Regions from separate parts of the Nocardioides campestrisoli genome, predicted to be linked through region 3. Evidence: predicted binding sites of a transcription regulator. Region 3 holds the regulator's gene; each other region holds the start of a gene.
What was found. The regulator LexA, encoded in region 3, represses DNA repair genes until DNA is damaged. The targets are predictions, from matches to a motif close to TCGAACANNTGTTCGA.
Positions count from the first base shown of each region.

Region 1 (5,570 bases), 1.5 Mb from region 3:
CCCGCTCGGCCAGCGCCCGGTCGTCGTCGACCAGGATCGCGTAGGCCCGGGTCAGCTCGGCGGCCCGCTGCCGGAGCGCGTCGACCTGCGCCGGCGTCAGGTCCGTCGCGGCGTCGAGCTCCGTCCGCAGCGCCTCGAGGTCTCGGTCGAGACCCTGCTTGCGCTCCACGTGCTCCTCGTAGCGACGCTGGTGGTGGCGCAGCCGGTCGGCGCCCGCGACCAGCACCCGGCCGGTGCGCTTGAGCGTGTTGCGCATCCGGCCGGCCATCACCGCCGTACGCCGTGCCCGCTCGACGTACTGCTCGTTGCTCTGCCCGGTCCAGCCGCGCATCCGGTGGAACTGCTGGGACTCGTCGGAGTACTCGTCGAAGCGCCCCGCGGCCTCCAGCACCACCGCGGCCAGCGCGTCGATGCCCACCGGGTCGCCCTCGGGCTTGAACAGGACCGCGGGCTCGGAGGCCGGCAGGGTGATCGTCACGGTCTCGCTCACGGCAGCGGCCCCAGTCGGGAGGCCAGGCCCGATCCGGTCGAGGACCTGGCCTCGGGGCCGGGGACCGGCTGCGGGTCGACGGCGCACGCGACCATGAAGCCGCCGAGCTGCTCGGCGGCGCGGCCGTCGGTGACGTCGAAGTCGCGCAGCGTCTCCTCGTGGGCCCCGACGACCTCACCCGCCCGGGCCGCCGACTCGCTGGCGTAGCGCGCCCACGCCACGGCGAAGGCGCTGCCCTTGGGCTGGACGGCGGTCGGCAGGACCGCCGCCCTCACCCGCTCGAAGTCGCGTTCGGTGTCGGCCATCAGCTCGACCACACGCTGCCAGTCGCGCAGCTCACCGACGACCGCGTCCTGACTCACCACGACGCCGGCCGGCCCGTCTGCACTCCCCCGAGTCCCCATGGGAGATGTCTAGCGGCTCATGCCCTCCGCAGCGGCGCGTCATCCACAGGCTCGCGGACCTTCACGAGTCCGCGAGCCTGTGCGCGAGCTCCGGGCCTCAGGAGGGACGGGGCGGGTCGAGCACCTCCGCCAGCCGGGCCGGGAAGTCGGTGATGATCCGGTCCGGGCCGAGCGCCACGGCGGCGCGGAACTGCGCGACCGTGTTGACCGTCCACACGCTGCTGGTCAGCCCGCGGTTGCGCGCGTCGGCGAGCTGCGCGCGCTGGGAGAGCGCGAAGTTCGGATGGATCTGCTCGGCCCATCCCCGCCACACGTCGAGCTGGGCGGCCGAGGGCGCGCCGAAGCTCAGGACCCCGACCGGCACGTCCGGGTGGGCGACGGCGAAGCTCTCCAGCCAGCCGGCGTTGAAGGACGACACCGTCAGCTTGCCGGCGGCCGCGACCTGACCCAGCTGGCTGGTGGCGAGCTGCTCGGCCAGCACCTCGTCGACCTGGTCGTTGCCGGGCAGCTCGGGCGCCTTCACCTCGAGCACCAGGTGGGCGCGCCCGCCGATCGCGGTGAGCAGCTCGTCGAGGGTGGGGACCCGCTGCCCGGTGAACCCGGGACCGAACCACGACCCGGCGTCCAGCGTCCGCACCTCGGCCAGGGTGAAGTCGGCGAGGTTCCACGGCGCCCGGTCCGGGAAGACCTCCTCGACGTTGGTGGTCCGCGCCAGGGTCGCGTCGTGCAGGATCACCGGCTGACGGTCCTTGGTCAGCTGGACGTCGACCTCCATCGACGGGACGCCGGCGGCGAGCGCCTGGCGGACCGCGGCGAGCGTCTGCTCCGGCGCGGTACCGGCGCCGGCGCGGTGCGCGATCAGGCCCGGCACCTTGTCGAGCGTGGTCCGCACCGGCTCGGTGGCCATCGCGGGAGCGCCGTTGAACTCGGCGGCGCTCACCCGGTACCAGGCCGGGTAGCCCTCGGCCTGGCCGCCCAGCGCGGCGTTCCCGGCGGAGTCGGCGGCACCCGAGACGAGCGGCGCCCAGGCGCCGTCCTTGTAGACCTGCACGCTCAGCTCACGGCTCGTGCGGGCCGGGGTGAGCGAGGTCGCGAACTCCAGCGGTGCACTGGTGACCAGCGCGCCGGTCGCGGCGGTGAGCTGCTGGGCGACCACCGGCACCTTGAGCTTGGCCACCTTGACCTGGCGCTTGCCGGCCTTGACCACGGTGCGCATCCGGATCGTGTCCGACGCGTCGGTGGGCGCGGTGTAGGAGAACGAGACCTTCTTCTTCAGCGCCCGCTTGAGCTTGGCGGTGCCCACCTTGCGCCACGCCTTGCCGGCCCGGCGCTGCAGGACGACCTTGGCCTTGCGGCGCTCCTTGGGGCTCAGCCGCTTGACCGACTTCTTCTTCACCTTCGCGCTCAGCGAGACCTGCTCGCCGGGGATCACGTTGCGCTCAGAGGCGCGCAGCAGCGCGGAGCCCGCACCCCGGGCAGCGGCACCGGCCGGGGCCGCAGTCGGCTGGGCGGCCGAGGGCGCGTCGGGCTGGGCGGCGGCGGGGACGCCGTACGCGACCGGGGCCAGGAGCAGGACGGAGACGGCACCCACGAGTGGCGTACGACGGGACAACGGGACCTCCAGGGGACGATGTGGGACCCCGGCAGTCTGGCAGCCGGGAGGCCGGAGCGGCAGGCGAATGCGCCGACTCGTTCCCTCTTTTGTTCCTCCTCCCGCTCTTGTGGTGTCGTTCGAACGTATGTACGATTGATTGCAGAGCGTCGGGATGCCGGCGCCGGACGAGGCCCCTCCCCGGAGACCCTCGACAGATCCTGACCCTCGGATGATGCGCGGCCCCTGGTTGCCGTTGCTGCCGACGGGGCCTTTGTCGTGGTGTCGGACGTGCAGGGAGGGTGGCGATGGATCCGTCGGAGCCGACCCTGCCCGCGCACCCCGTGCTGGACTGTGCCGCGCAGATCGACGCCGCCCTGTCCGAGGTGGCCGTCGTAGACCCCGTCTTCATGACCACGGCGCAGAAGCGCCGGGCGCTGCTCGCCCTGCACGGGCTCGAGTCGCGAGTCGCCGCGCTGCGGCTGCGGGTGGTCGCCGCCTCCGCCGACGTCGCGGCCGACGAGGGGCACCGCGACGTCGCCGCGTGGCTCGCGCACCGCACCCACAGCGACCGAGCGGGCGCCCGTCGGCACCAGCGATTGGCGACCGCCCTGGACCAGCGCTGGCACGCCTTGGGGCACGCCCTCACCACCGGGGCGGTCAACCTCGACCAGGCCCACGCGATCGCGCGGACTCTCGACGACCTGCCCACCGACCCGCGCCACGGGGTGACCGCGCAGGTCCGGGCCGACGCCGAGGCGCACCTGATCACCCTGGCCGCGACGTGGGGCCCGGCCGAGCTGGCCCGCCTCGGCGCGAAGGTGCTCGAGGTCGTCGCCCCCGAGGTGGCGGAGGACGCCGAGCGCCGCAGGCTGCTCGCCGAGGAGCGTCGCGCCCGCCGCGGGACCACCCTGAGCGTGCGCGACCTCGGGGACGGCACCGCACTGATCAAGGCGCGCGTGCCGGTGGCCACGGCGCAGCGACTCACCACCTACCTCGAGGCCTTCACCAACCCGCGGCAGCCCGCCAACCAGGCCGCTCGGGGCCGGCAGGACGACGCCTCAGCGAGCGCTCTCGGCGAGCCCGTGCCCTACCAGGTACGCCTCGGGAAGGCGTTCTGCTCGCTGCTTGAGGTGCTCGACCCACGTCGCCTGCCGCTGCACGGCGGCGACGCCACCACCGTGGTGATCTCGATCGACCTCGAGGACCTGATGTCGGGCCTCGGCACCGCCGCGCTCGAGTCCGGCGACCGGATCACCGCCGGCGAGGCGCGCCGGCTCGCGTGCACCGCCAAGCTCATCCCGGCGGTCCTCGGGACCGGGTCCCACCCCCTCGACCTCGGACTCAGCGCGCGCCTCTTCTCCCCGACTCAGCGACGGGCGCTCGCGATCCGCGACAAGCGCTGTCGCGCCGACGGGTGCTCGATCCCCGCGGCCTGGTGCGAGGCACATCACCTCGTGCCCTGGTCCCTGGACGGCCCGACGGACCTGGCGAACGGCATCCTGCTGTGCAGCCATCACCACCAGCGCATCCACGACGACCGCTACCTGCACTCCCGCATGCCCGACGGCGACGTCCGGTTCAGCAGGAGGAGGTAGGCGTGCGCCCCGAACCCCTTCTGCCGTCCTGGTCAGCCCTTCAGGAAAGAGGCGACGCGCTCGTGGTAGCCCGGCGGCTCCAGCAGGAACGAGTCGTGCCCGTGCGGGGAGGTCAGCTCGGCGAAGTCGACGTCGACCCCGCAGGCGCTCAGCCGCTCGACCATCCGCACCGACTGACCGGTGTCGAAGCGCCAGTCGGAGTCGAACGAGGTCACCTGGAACCGGGTGACCGCCTCGGCCAGCCGCTCCGCCGTCCACGGGTCGCCGAACGGGTCGAAGTAGTCCAGCAGGCGGGTGAGGTAGAGATAACTGAGCGCGTCGAAGCGGTCCAGGAACGTCTCCCCCTGGTGCTGGAGGTAGTGCTCGACGGCGTAGTCGGGCTCCAGGGTCCAGTCGTCACCCTGACGGTCGCGACGGTGCCCGAACTTCGTCTGCAGCGACTGGGGCGACACGTAGGTGATGTGGGCCATCATCCGTGCCACCTTCTGCCCGTGCCGCGGGGTGACGCCCTTCTCGGCGTAACGGCCGTCGTGGAAGTCCGGGTCGTTCATGATCGCCTCCCGCGCCACCGCGGAGAACGCGATGTTCTCCGGCGTCAGCCGGGACGAGGCCGCCACCACCACCGCCCGCTCCACCTCCTGCGGCGCGTCGATCGCCCACTGGAGGATCTGCATCCCGCCCAGCGAACCGCCCACCCCGGCGTAGAGCCGCTCGATGCCCAGGTGGCGCATCAGCCGTCGGTGCACCGCGACCAGGTCGGTCATGTGCAGGATCGGGAAGTCCAGGAAGTACGGCGACCCGGTCGCCGGGTCGACCGACAGCGGGCCGGTGGTGCCCGAGCAGCCGCCCAGCAGGTTGGGGCTGACCACGAAGAACCGGTCGGTGTCCACGGGCTTGCCCGGTCCGATCATGTTGTCCCACCAGCCGCGCTTCTTCGCGCCCATGTGCATCCCGGCCGCGTGCGCGTTGCCGGTCAGCGCGTGGCAGACGAAGACGACGTTGTCGCGTGCCGGCGAGAGCTCGCCGTACGTCTCGAAGGCGACCTCGACGTGGTCGAGCCGGCCACCGCCGCGCAGCACCAGCGGGTCCGTCTGCGTCGCCACCACGGCCCGCTGGGTCTCGACATAGCCAAGGGGACCGCTCACACGGCGACCCTACTTCGTCAGCGGATGCGGCTCCCGTGCCTGGTCAGGACCGCGGCCCGTCAAGCCGAGCGGGTCCGCTCCCCGGTGGGGGTGGTCGCCACCCCGGTCCCGGACTGCAGGACCAGGGCGGCGAGGGGCAGCGCCGGAAACGCTGCCACCACCCCGCGCGCGCTCGTTCCCATGCGGGGCCCTCCCCTGATCGACGTACCGTCCCCCCTCCAGAGGCGGCACGCCCGGAACACCCTAGGGACGCACGACAGCCCGGAGAATCCCCTGTTCAGGGGATTCTCCGGGCTGCGGCTGCCGGTTACTTGGCGGCGTTCAGCGCCTGCTCGAGGTCGG
Region 1 is NZ_CP061768.1:625,315-630,884, reverse strand. Features, by position in the region: gene H8838_RS03075 (hypothetical protein) at 1-490, opposite strand, end outside; gene H8838_RS03070 (hypothetical protein) at 487-894, opposite strand; gene H8838_RS03065 (glycerophosphodiester phosphodiesterase) at 992-2,485, opposite strand; gene H8838_RS03060 (HNH endonuclease signature motif containing protein) at 2,794-4,083, shown strand; gene metX (homoserine O-acetyltransferase MetX) at 4,116-5,228, opposite strand; gene H8838_RS20160 (hypothetical protein) at 5,288-5,410, opposite strand; gene H8838_RS03050 (O-acetylhomoserine aminocarboxypropyltransferase/cysteine synthase family protein) at 5,536-5,570, opposite strand, start outside.
Region 1: a site for LexA is predicted at 2,626-2,641, ahead of H8838_RS03060 (HNH endonuclease signature motif containing protein). Genes of this name have one in related genera too.

Region 2 (5,570 bases), 340 kb from region 3:
CGAGTTCAGGGACTTCGGCGCCCTCACGGTCGACCCGAAACGCGGCCGCGTCCTGCTCGGTACGTCCACCTACGGCGGCGGCAAGGTGAGCCGGGGCGCTCTGACCGTGTGGGAGGGCAACGGGCGTCGCCACGCGCAGCGCACCTGGCACTCCCCGCGCGTCGGCACGATCTCCGACCTGGCGGTCTCCCAGGACGGGCGGCACTACGTCGTGGCGTCGCTGGGGACCACGCGAGGGGCCACCATCACCGCCCTCCGGCCCAGCCTCCGCCAGCGCTGGACCACGCGCCACACCCGGCAGCCCGTCGACCACCTCGACCTCGTCCTCGACGACGCGCAGCGCCGCATCCTGGTGGCCGGTGGCAGGCTGGCGGCCTACCGCTGGAACGGCTCGCCCACCTGGGCTGGCCGCCCGGTCCGTACCTACCTCCCGCTCCGCCTGCACCTCGACACCGAACGGCAACGCCTCGTGTCGGCGTGGCAGGAGGATTACTGGCCGGCGGCGCACCTGACCGCTTGGCAGCTGGAGTGACCAGAGCGGCCGTCTACGTCCCCCTGGCACCTCGCCTGACCTGACCAGAGCGGCGGTCTACGTCCGTCGGTGGTAGCGCAGGGACCCGTCGGGGTGCTGCGTGGTGGTGAACGCGGGGTCGTGGGCCCGTTGGTGGTGCCACGGACACAGGAACAGCAGGTCGTCCAGATCCGTACGGCCACCGTGGCCCCAGGGATCACGCCCATGATGGGCCTCGCACCACGTCGAGGGCACCGAGCACCCCTCCGCCCCGCAGACCCGCTGGGTCAACGTCTTCGCGGTCCGTTGCCCGTCGGTGAAGAACCTCGACGCCCGACCCTGGTCCAGCACCTGCGACTTCGCGCCCAGGACCACGGGGATGATCTGCGCCTGGCACGCCAACCGGCGCACCTGACCAGCCGACAACGTGGTGACGTCCTCGCCGTTGCTGAGGATCGACCCCGTGCCGAGCCCGCTGCGTAGGGCTTCCAGGCTCATCGTGACCAGCACCCGGGTCGCGGACCCACCGTGAGCCGGCACCCTCGCGGGGTCGGCGGCCTCGAGGAACGCGCAGAACGCCTGCCCGTGCAACCGCTCCTGCGGCAACCGCAACCCCGTCGTCGGGTCCCGGTGGTTGAACGAACCCAACCCGGTGGCGGCACCGGTGTCCTTGCCGTCGTCCTGCTTCGGCGAGGTCCACGCCTCCAGATACGTCTTCAACCTCGCAGCCACCTGGTCCGGGATCCTCGCCGCCACATCGGTGGCGCCGTCCCCACGCCGGCGGAACGTCAACCTCGTCGCGGCATTCGCCCGCCGCTCGGCCCGCTCCAGCACCTTGCGCTCGTGCTCCTCACACGTGGCCGGGGCGACCACCGCCAGGATCTTCGCGCCCAACGCCTCGAGCTGGGCGGGGGTGAACACGCCCGCACACTCCACCAGGTGCGCTTCGGCCCTCGCGAGCACATCGTCGGGGACCACCTCCCCGGGCAGCGGGTCGATCACCAACGCCTCCAGCGCCTTCACGATCACCCGCGCCTGGGGCAGGTTCACCGACCCGTCCTCCAAACCCGCGCCCACCCGCTGCCATCGCGAGTCCAACGCTTCGGCGAGCTTCTCCGCCGCCCGCGCCGACCCGTAACCACACCGGGTCCGGCCCGCCACCCAGGTCGCTGCCGACTTCGCCCCATCAGCTTGGGCCACCCCACCAGGGACACCCACGATGACGAGAACCCGCATCCGCAGCCGCTCCAACTGGTCGACCTGCCGTGAGAGCCCAAGCAGCACCTCTCGCTGCTCGGCCTCGGACAAGAACGCCGGGTCCGCGCCACGAGCCACGCCCAACAACTCGTCGATCCCCGCGACCGCACGTGCGATCGGATGACCTACACCCGCCTGCTCCCACATCCCCGAGACCCCCGTCCCCGACGCGCCGAAGGCCCCCGACAGGCCTCCCGACACACCCAAGTCAACCGGCCACCACCGACAAGACAGACCCCCAGAAGCACCCGTTCCCACACTGTGGACAAGTGTTCGAATATATGCCCGTCGACGCCCTCGTCACCTCCAACCTCCTGGAGACCCGCGAGGTCGACCGCACCGAGGACGCCACCCCACCCGGCCACGTCGCTTATTGACGCGCGGATCGACCGTCCCTCCTGGCACGATGCCCCGGTGAGCATCGAGGAAGCCAGGGCACCGAGGTCGTACGCCGTACGTCGAGCGACGGCGGAGGAGTGGCAGAACCTCCGGGACCTGAGGTTCGAGGCACTGCGCGACCCGGTGGCCCACCTGGCGTTCCTCGACCGGATCGAGGACGCACTCGAGCGGCCCGACAGCTTCTGGCGCGACCGCGCCCGGACGTCCGCCGAGGGCACCTCGGTGGCCACGTTCGTCGCCGCCGACGGGGACGGCGACCTCGCCGGGACCGTGACCGTCCTGGTCAACCAGCCCGGCGAGCCGGACTACGTCGGCGAGACCAGCTCCGAGATCCGCGCCGCGCTCGTCGGCGTCTTCGTCCGAGCCGAGCACCGCGGGATCGGCGTCATCCAGCAGCTCCTCGCGATGACCGAGGGCTGGCTGCAGGAGATCGGCGTCCACCGGGTGCGGCTGCACGTGCACGAGGAGAACCTGCGGGCCAAGCACGCGTACGCCCGCTACGGGTACGTCGACTCCGGCGCCCGGGTCGAGATCGCCGGCGAGCCGCACCTGGAGATGGTGCGCGAGCTTCGCGGCCGATAGACCGCGCGCTCGAGCCTCTACTGGTCCGCGACCGCCAGGTACCGCAGGTCCACGGTGAACCCGCCGACGTCGAAGGCGTCGTCGCCGCCGGTGGAGAACGTCCAGTAGGCGCCGGCGGGGACCCGGTCCCAGTCCCGGCCTCCGCCCTCCTGCCCCTGGCCGTAGTCCGGGCGCTCGACCCAGGCGGTCCGGGCACCCTTGACGGACGAGACCGCGCCCCGCCTGTCGCCTCCCGCTGTGAGGGTTCCGCGGTCGGCCGCGCGGCGGTCCGTCGGCTCGCCGGCGAAGGCGACGCGGAGGGCGGCGACGCCGCGGACGGCCCCGGGGACAGGGAGGAAGTGGGCGGACATGGCCAGGTCGCTGGTCCGCCAGGTCTCGGTGGCGGGGCAGTCTCCGGCTCGGTGGGTCAGGCCACCCAGCAGCCGGCTGCTCTGCGTCACGGAGCCGCAGAGGTAGAAGTCCCACGGGTCCTTGGCGTCGCTCCAGGCGTCGAGCTCGATCTGCGTCGTGGACGGGAGCAGCTGCTGAGTCTCCTTGCGCCACTCCAGCCGGTCCTTCGAGACCCACAGGGGCAGCGGCTTGCTGTTCCCCGTGTTGCCCGCCCGATCGGCTCCCGAGACGTAGGCGAGGTAGCGACCGGGCGGCAGCGGGCGGCCCTGCCCGTCACGGGCGTCCCAGGTCAGCTGCCGTTGCCAAGGTTCCCGGCTCCCGCGGGGCAGCGACGCCACGACCCGGCGTACGACGACCCGGCCGGCTGCGCTGCGCACGACGAAGTGGCCGCGCTGCACCTCCCCGCTGGCCACGCTGACCTGGAGCCCGACGCTGTCCCTGACCGCCCGGGAGCGGGGGTAGACCTTCGTCACCGCGCGCCGGTGCTGGCCGTAGCGCTCGATCACCGAGGTGCTCGGCTGGAACTTCAGGTCCACGGTGGCCCAGCCCTCGGCCGAGCCTTGTGCGGTCCGCAGCCGGATCGTGTAGTTCGCGTGCGGGACGACGCGGCCTTGCGGGTTGCGGCCGTCCCAGGTCCAGGTGTGCCGACCCGCGGCCTTCCACCCGAGGGAGACGGTGAACGGCTGGAAGTCCGACACCGACGACACGCGGAATTCGACCGGTCCGCTCCGCGGAAGTGAGTAACGGACCGTCAGCCGGTCCCGCACCCCGTCGCCGTTCGGCGAGAACGTGGACGGCGATGCGTCGAGGATGCGCGGCTTGCCGTCGCCTGCCGCGGCGGCCGGAGCCCCGCCCAGCAGCAAGGTCGCCAACATCGCCAGGACCGTCGGGACCGCCAGTCGCACTCCCCCATGTGTGCTCATCCGCCGGAGACTAGTGCAGGACGACGGTGTTCTGTTTCGGGATGCGCAGGGCGGTCGCCACCGGCATGATGCCCTGGGACCTGGCCGTCCGGCCGCCGTCCTCGCGCACCCACAGGAGCCCCCATGACCGAGCGCCCGCCGTTGCTGCTCCTGCACGGGGTGATGATGTCCGCGAACGTGTGGTCCGCGGTCGTCCCGCTGCTCTCCGACCGGTACGACGTGCTGGCGCCCACCGCCGCCGGTCACCGGGGCGGACCCGCGCTGACGGGGCGGGCGAGCGTCGCGGTGCTGACCGACCACACCGAGCGGTACCTGGACGAGCTGGGGCTCGACACCGTGCACGTGGCCGGCAACAGCCTGGGTGGCTGGATGGCCGTCGAGCTCGCCCGCCGTGGTCGGGCCCGGTCGGTCTGCGGGCTCTCCCCCGCGGGCTTCTGGACGCCGGGCTCCCCGGACCAGACGCGGTCGCGGTCCCGGCTCCGGTTCGTGCGCAACCTGACCAGGGCGAGCGCCCCGGTGATGCCGGTGGCCATGCGCTCCGCGACGGTCCGGCGGCTCAGCATGCGTGACATCGCGGCGCACGGCGACCGGCTCACGCCCCAGGCCGCCACCACGGCTGCGACCGACCTGCTGCACTGCACCGCCGGCCTCGAGCTGCTCGCCACCACCGAGTCGGTCGCACCGCTGGACCCGCTGCCGTGCCCGGTCACCTTCGCCTGGCCCGAGCTCGACCGGATCTTCCCGCAGCAGGTCAACGGCACCACCGCTCAGCAGTTGGTCCCCGGGGCGAAGCACATCGTGCTCCCGGGCACCGGGCACGTCCCGATGATCGACGATCCCGCACTGTGCGCGCGAGTGATCGCGGAGTCCGCAGTCTGAGGTCGGCCGGCGCCGAAGTCCCCTACTCTTCGGCCATGGAAGCCACCCTGTTCTTCCCCCTGCTGGCTCTGCTGGTCCTCTTCTCCCTCTTCTGGGTGATCAGGATGGCGGTGCGGTACGGCGTGAACGACGCGTTGCGGATGAACCGTGCGTGGCTGGGCAGGCACGACGACCGGGCACCTCGATGAGCGGTCACGAGCAGCACTTCGAGCACGCACAGGGACTAGGCGCGGGGTTGGTCCGCTGCGACGTGTGCCAGGGAGTGGTCTCCGAGCGGGCTGCCGTCTGCCCACACTGCGGGGACCCCCGGAGGTATGGGTGGTCGCCGTCTCTCCTGCCTGGGCCACGGACCCCGTCCGAACGCCTCCTGGTCGTCGTGCTGGCCTTTCCCCTCACGATGCTCGCGATGTATCTGTTCCCGGGATACGCGCCGATCATCGCCCTGCTCGCCGCCGCACTGGTGCTGTGGCTGTTGATCCGCCGCCGGAGCGGCCCGCCGGCGACAAGCCCGCCGGACTCCCGCGGGACCTAGCCCGCGCCACCCCGGCGTACCACCAGCCGCTCAGCGTCGGCTGTCACCACCCGCAGCTCGCGCGGCACGCCCTGGGCGGCGCCTGCGCTGAGCCGGA
Region 2 is NZ_CP061768.1:3,027,796-3,033,365, forward strand. Features, by position in the region: gene H8838_RS14195 (hypothetical protein) at 1-532, shown strand, start outside; gene H8838_RS14200 (HNH endonuclease signature motif containing protein) at 590-1,915, opposite strand; gene H8838_RS14205 (GNAT family N-acetyltransferase) at 2,183-2,749, shown strand; gene H8838_RS14210 (FlgD immunoglobulin-like domain containing protein) at 2,767-4,062, opposite strand; gene H8838_RS14215 (alpha/beta fold hydrolase) at 4,186-4,941, shown strand; gene H8838_RS14220 (hypothetical protein) at 4,977-5,129, shown strand; gene H8838_RS20220 (hypothetical protein) at 5,348-5,473, shown strand; gene H8838_RS14225 (hypothetical protein) at 5,470-5,570, opposite strand, start outside.
Region 2: a site for LexA is predicted at 2,030-2,045, ahead of H8838_RS14200 (HNH endonuclease signature motif containing protein). Genes of this name have one in related genera too.

Region 3 (5,570 bases):
TGAGGCTCCACTCACGCGCGTCGGTGCCGACCGCGCCACGGAAGTACTTCGTGGTGACGATGGTCGACGCGTTGACGCTCCAGAAGTCGGGGAACTCCACTCCGCGCTGCTCGAAGACGGTCTCGCCGGTCTTCCAGTTGGTCTGGACGACGTCGCGTCGCTCCCAGTTGATCGCGTCGTAGGGGTGCGTGCCCGCCGTGCTGAAGACGCGCTGCATCTTCAGACCCCCCTTGTTCACCGTCTTCGTCATGCGGATCTCCTCAGTCCTGGCTTCGTTGCGTCGGTCTGGCGCGTGTTCGGTCTTGCTGGTCGTACGTCGTACGTCGTGCTCTGGGTGTTGCTGGGTGCTCCTGGGGTGGAGCGCCCGGCACGCAGCTTCCCCACTACGTGCCGGGCGGATCGTGGGCCTATCCCGTCGGGACGGGCAGCGGGCGCTCTGCGCGCAGCATGGCGATCTCCGCCTCGAAGTCCTCCGCGCTCTCGAAGGCGCGGTAGACGGAGGCGAACCGCAGGTAGGCGACCTCGTCGAGCTCGCGCAGCGGGGCCAGGATCGCCAGGCCCACCTCGTGGGCCGGCACCTCGGCGACCCCCTCGCTGCGCAGGGCGTCCTCGACGGCCTGGCCGAGGCAGGCGAGCTGGTCCTCGGTGACCGGACGACCCTTGCACGCCTTGCGCACGCCGTGGATCGCCTTGTCGCGGGTGAAGGGCTCGGTGGCGCCGGAGCGCTTGAGGACCAGCAGCTGCATCTGCTCGACGGTGCTGAACCGCTTGCCACAGCTCTGGCAGGTACGCCGGCGGCGGATCTGGCCGCCGTCGTCGGAGACCCGGGAGTCGAGGACCCGCGTGTCGGTGTGCCGGCAGTGCGGACAGTGCATGGGGTCTCCCTCCCTGGGTGAAGTCCGGGCACGCTGAAGAACACCCTGCTAAGGGTTCAACGCCTGTGGACGAGTGTCTGATTCCTGTGGATGAAACGGTTCTCGCTGTGGGGTCCGGGGAAGTCTCTGTGGACTAGATGTGGAGAACCACAACGGTGTAAGTACTAGATGTAGTGGTAACCGTACGTCGCCGACACCACGGGTGCAAGCCGAACGGCCCAACACGCCGAGGCTGTTTTTCACCACCTCCGCTCCCCCGGCAAAGCCGCAGGTCAGGGGCGTGGCGGGCGACCGAAGCGCTCTGGACCACCGTCGCGACGCACCTGTCACAATGAGGAGGTGGCGACCGGGAAGCGTGCTGGAGCGAGGCGAGCGGCGCCCAGGCGTTCCGGCCCCTCGGTCAACACCAGCATCGCCGCGCTGGCAGCGGGGATCACCGCCTGCGTAGTCGCCTGGGGATACCTCGTCTACACGGCCATCGACTTCGGCACCTCCGCCCGGAGCGGGAGCTCGACCGGATGGGCGCTGCTGGCACTGGCCTCGCTCGGCGCGATGGCGTGCCTCTTCGTCGGGCTCCTGCTCGCCTCCCGGCTCAGCGCAGCGCTGGGGCTGGCGCGCAACCCCGCGCAGGGCGGGGACGAGGACACCGAGGAGCCCACACCCGGCCCCCAGCCGCCGCCCCGGAAGCCCGGCGGACGACGCGCCGCCCGCTGACCAGAGACGAAGAGGCGGGGCCCGCAGGCCCCGCCTCTCCTCTTCCCCGCTCCGCCGGCCGGGGTCGAGTCGACCGGCGGAAGCTATTCAGTTGTGGGTCTGTGAGATGAGCGATCCGGGCGTCAGCCCTCGAGCGGGACGCGGAGCTCCTGGCCCAGCATCACCACGCTCGAGTCGAGCGCGTTGAGCTGCTCGATCTCGTTCATCACCGCGCGCACGTCGCCGTCGTCGGCGATCTCGGCCGCGATCCCCCACAGGGTGTCGCCCTCGTCGACCATGACGACCTGCGTCGCGGGCGCGACGCCCTCCTTGTCGGTCGCCACCGAGACGGCGCCGAAGACGACGCCGGCGACCAGCACGGCGACCAGCGAGGTGAGGAAGACGACCAGACGACCGCGGCGGGTGAGCCGCACGGAGCCCTGTTGGCGACGAGCCTCAGGCCGCACCGCGCCGCGCTGGACGGGCACGGCGGGCGCCGGACCGCAGGCGGCCGGGCGCAGCTCGTGCACCGTCGCGAGGCGGACGGGGTGCTCGAGGGTCATGGTGCTCATCTGGGACCTCCTGGGGAAGTGGCGGTCAGCCGGTGGATCGCTGTCGACCTGATGTCTAGTCGCGACCTCCGACAGTCCTGCTGGGAGCGACTGGCGGGATGGTCTCGATCAGACGTTCGATCGAACACATGTGCGACGTTAGAGCACCTGTTCGAACGAATCAAGCATCTGGGCGAACAACTGTTCGAAGGGCGTGTCGCACCGACACCGGCTACGCGGGGCCCCCGGCCATGACACAGGGGATGTCACCAGTTTGAGGCATGCGGGCCGTTGGTCCCGCGCATAGCGTCCTGCACATGCGCGATCTCCTGACCACCCCCATGGAGACCATCGAGGCCGACCTCGCGGCCTTCCATGCCGCGGTGTCGAAGTCCCCGGTCTTTACGACCAGCGACGAGCCGGACGCCACGGTCTACTGGTCCCACCTGCCGCTGGCCGCGTGCAACGTGATCGCCACGGCGCGGATCGCCTCCGCCGACGTGCCCACGCGGGTCCCCGAGCTGCTGGAGCCGTTCCGGCAGCGTGGCCTGCCGTTCCAGTGGGTGACCACCCCGGAGACCACCACCCCGGCCTTGGAGGCGACGCTGGCCCAGGCCGGGCTGACGCCGCACCAGGCGCCGGCGATGCACGTCAACCTCGAGCACCCGATCGACCCGCTGACTCCCGAGCACGTCTACATCGACGTGGCCTGGCCCGACCACACCGAGCCCGCCGCCGCGACGATCTTCGCCGGTCTCGGCCTCTCGGCCTCGGCCAGCGCGAGCCACCTCGGCTTCCTGGACACGCTCGACCCGGCCGACCACCAGTTCTTCGTGGCTCGCAGCATGTTCACCGGCGAGCCGCAGGGGGCCGGCAGCTCCCACCGTCGCGACGGCAGCGTCATGTTCGGGAACGTGACGACGCTGGCCCAGGCCCGCGGGCGCGGGATCGAGCACGCGCTCACCGGCACGATGATGAACCGGGCCCGGGAGACCGGTGCCGGCACGGCCACCGTGATCGGCACCGACTCGACGTACCAGGCGCTGGTGGCACTGGGCTTCCGCACCGGCTTCGAGCTGGTCACCTGGGGCTGGACGCCGGAGGACTGACGACACGCGGTCTTCGAACACCTGTTTGAAGTAGGCCTGCTGGAGCACTACGGTGAGGGCACGAGCCCGCACCACCCCCAGGAGGCACCAGGATGGCGAAGACGCGCGAGACCAGCGGCAAGGTCGTGCCGATGCCGGACGGTCCTCCGGACGCCACCGGGCTGACCCCGCGCCAGCAGCGCATCCTCTCCACCATCAAGGACTCCTTCGAGCAGCGCGGCTACCCGCCGAGCATGCGCGAGATCGGCCAGGCGGTCGGGCTGACCAGCTCGAGCAGCGTCGCGCACCAGCTCAAGGTGCTGGAGGAGAAGGGCTACCTCAAGCGCGACCCCAACCGGCCCCGCGCCCTCGAGGTCTTCCTGCCCGAGATGATGGCCGCCCGGCGGGCGATGGGCAACGCCGACGAGGCGAGCGTGGACCCCACGGGGATCGGCGACTCGATGCCCGCCGCGCAGTACGTCCCCGTCGTGGGCCGGATCGCCGCGGGCGGGCCGATCCTCGCCGAGGAGCGGGTCGAGGACGTCTTCCCGCTGCCCAAGCAGCTGGTCGGCGACGGCACCCTGTTCCTGCTCGAGGTCTCGGGCGACTCGATGATCGATGCGGCCATCTGCCACGGCGACTACGTGGTGATCCGCCAGCAGCCGGAGGCCGCCAACGGAGAGATCGTCGCGGCGATGATCGACGGCGAGGCCACGGTCAAGACCTTCCAGCGCAAGGACGGCCAGGTCTGGCTGCTCCCCCACAACGACGCCTACGAGCCGATCGACGGCACGCACGCCACGATCCTGGGCAAGGTCACGGCGGTCCTGCGCCGGATGTGAGGGTCGTCGCTCGTGTAGCCTCACCGGCGATGCGCCGAAGCCGACGAGACCAGCACGACCGCGGGCGCGGGTCCCGCGGAGAGCCACCGGCGCCCCCGGCACCCGAGCTCTTCCGGACCCGGCCCGACGACCGGTTCAAGCTGACCGCCGACGCCTCCACCCTGGTCCGCGACCTCGGTGAGCGGAGCGCCGAGACGGGCTGGCTCTCCCCGCTCGGCTACAACCTGACCATCAGCCACAGCCACCGGTTCGTCTGGTACCGGGTGGCCAAGGTGGCCACCCGCACGGTCCGGCACCACTTCGCCGCGCACTCGGTGACGATGGACGTCGACCACGCCATGCGGATCCACTACCCGACGTCGACGTTCTCGGACTACTTCAAGTTCGCCTTCGTCCGGGACCCGCTGGACCGGTTCGTCTCCGCGTGGCACGACAAGGTCGTCAACCACAACTACTTCCGGTTCGACGCCGCGACGTACAAGCGGATGCAGGACGTCGTGGAGTTCGCGCGGTGGGTGAGCACCCAGGACCTGGCCGCGGTGCCCGGCACCGACCAGCACCTGGCCCTGCAGACCAGGCTCGTCGACCTCAGCCAGGTGGACTTCGTCGGGCGGCTGGAGTCCTTCGACCGGGACTTCGCCGAGGTCTGCGAGCAGGTGGGCGCCCCCGCGGTGCCGGCGAACCCGCAGAACCAGACCGCCGCCCCCGGACAGCGCCGGGAGGCCTCGGCCGAGCTGGAGAAGTGGGTGCGCCGGATGTACCGGCGCGACTACCAGATCCTCGGCTACTGAGCCGAGGCCGCGAGCCGGCTCAGCGCCTTGCGCACCACCTGCGGGTCCGTCGTCGTCCACATCGGCGGCAGGCTCGCCTTGAGGAAACCGCCGTAGCGAGCCGTCGCGAGCCGGGAGTCCAGGATGGCGACCACCCCACGGTCCGACGTGGTGCGGATCAGTCGCCCGGCACCCTGGGCCAGCAGCAGCGCCGCGTGCGTGGCGGCCACCTGCATGAACCCGTTGCCACCGGCCCGGTCCGCCGCGCGCTGCCGGGCCGACATCAGCGGGTCGTCGGGCCGCGGGAACGGGATCCGGTCGATCAGCACCAGCTGACAGGTGTCGCCCGGCACGTCGAGGCCCTGCCACAGGCTCAGCGTCCCGAACAGGCAGGTGTGCGGGTCCTCGACGAACTGCCGGGAGAGCTCGGGGAGCTGAGCCTCCCCCTGGACCAGCGTGGTCAGGTGCGGCAGCCGCTCGCGCACCACCTCGGCCGCGGCCTCCGCCGCCCGCCGGGAGGAGAAGAGACCCAGCGCGCGACCCCCCGCCGCGTCGACCAGGTCGACGATCTCGTCCAGGTGCGCGGGGCCGAGCCCGTCCCGTCCCGGCGGGGGAAGCTGTCGCGCCAGGTAGAGGATGCCCTGGCGGCCGTAGTCGAACGGCGAGCCGACGTCGAGACCGCGCCACGGCAGGGCCTTGTCGTCGGCGGCCTGGGGCGCCCCGGTGTCGATCCGCTCCGAGGGCTTGAGCC
Region 3 is NZ_CP061768.1:3,366,080-3,371,649, forward strand. Features, by position in the region: gene H8838_RS15795 (vitamin B12-dependent ribonucleotide reductase) at 1-250, opposite strand, end outside; gene nrdR (transcriptional regulator NrdR) at 408-875, opposite strand; gene H8838_RS15805 (hypothetical protein) at 1,215-1,589, shown strand; gene H8838_RS15810 (LysM peptidoglycan-binding domain-containing protein) at 1,712-2,140, opposite strand; gene H8838_RS15815 (GNAT family N-acetyltransferase) at 2,437-3,228, shown strand; gene lexA (transcriptional repressor LexA) at 3,321-4,049, shown strand; gene H8838_RS15825 (sulfotransferase family 2 domain-containing protein) at 4,079-4,840, shown strand; gene H8838_RS15830 (ATP-dependent DNA helicase) at 4,834-5,570, opposite strand, start outside.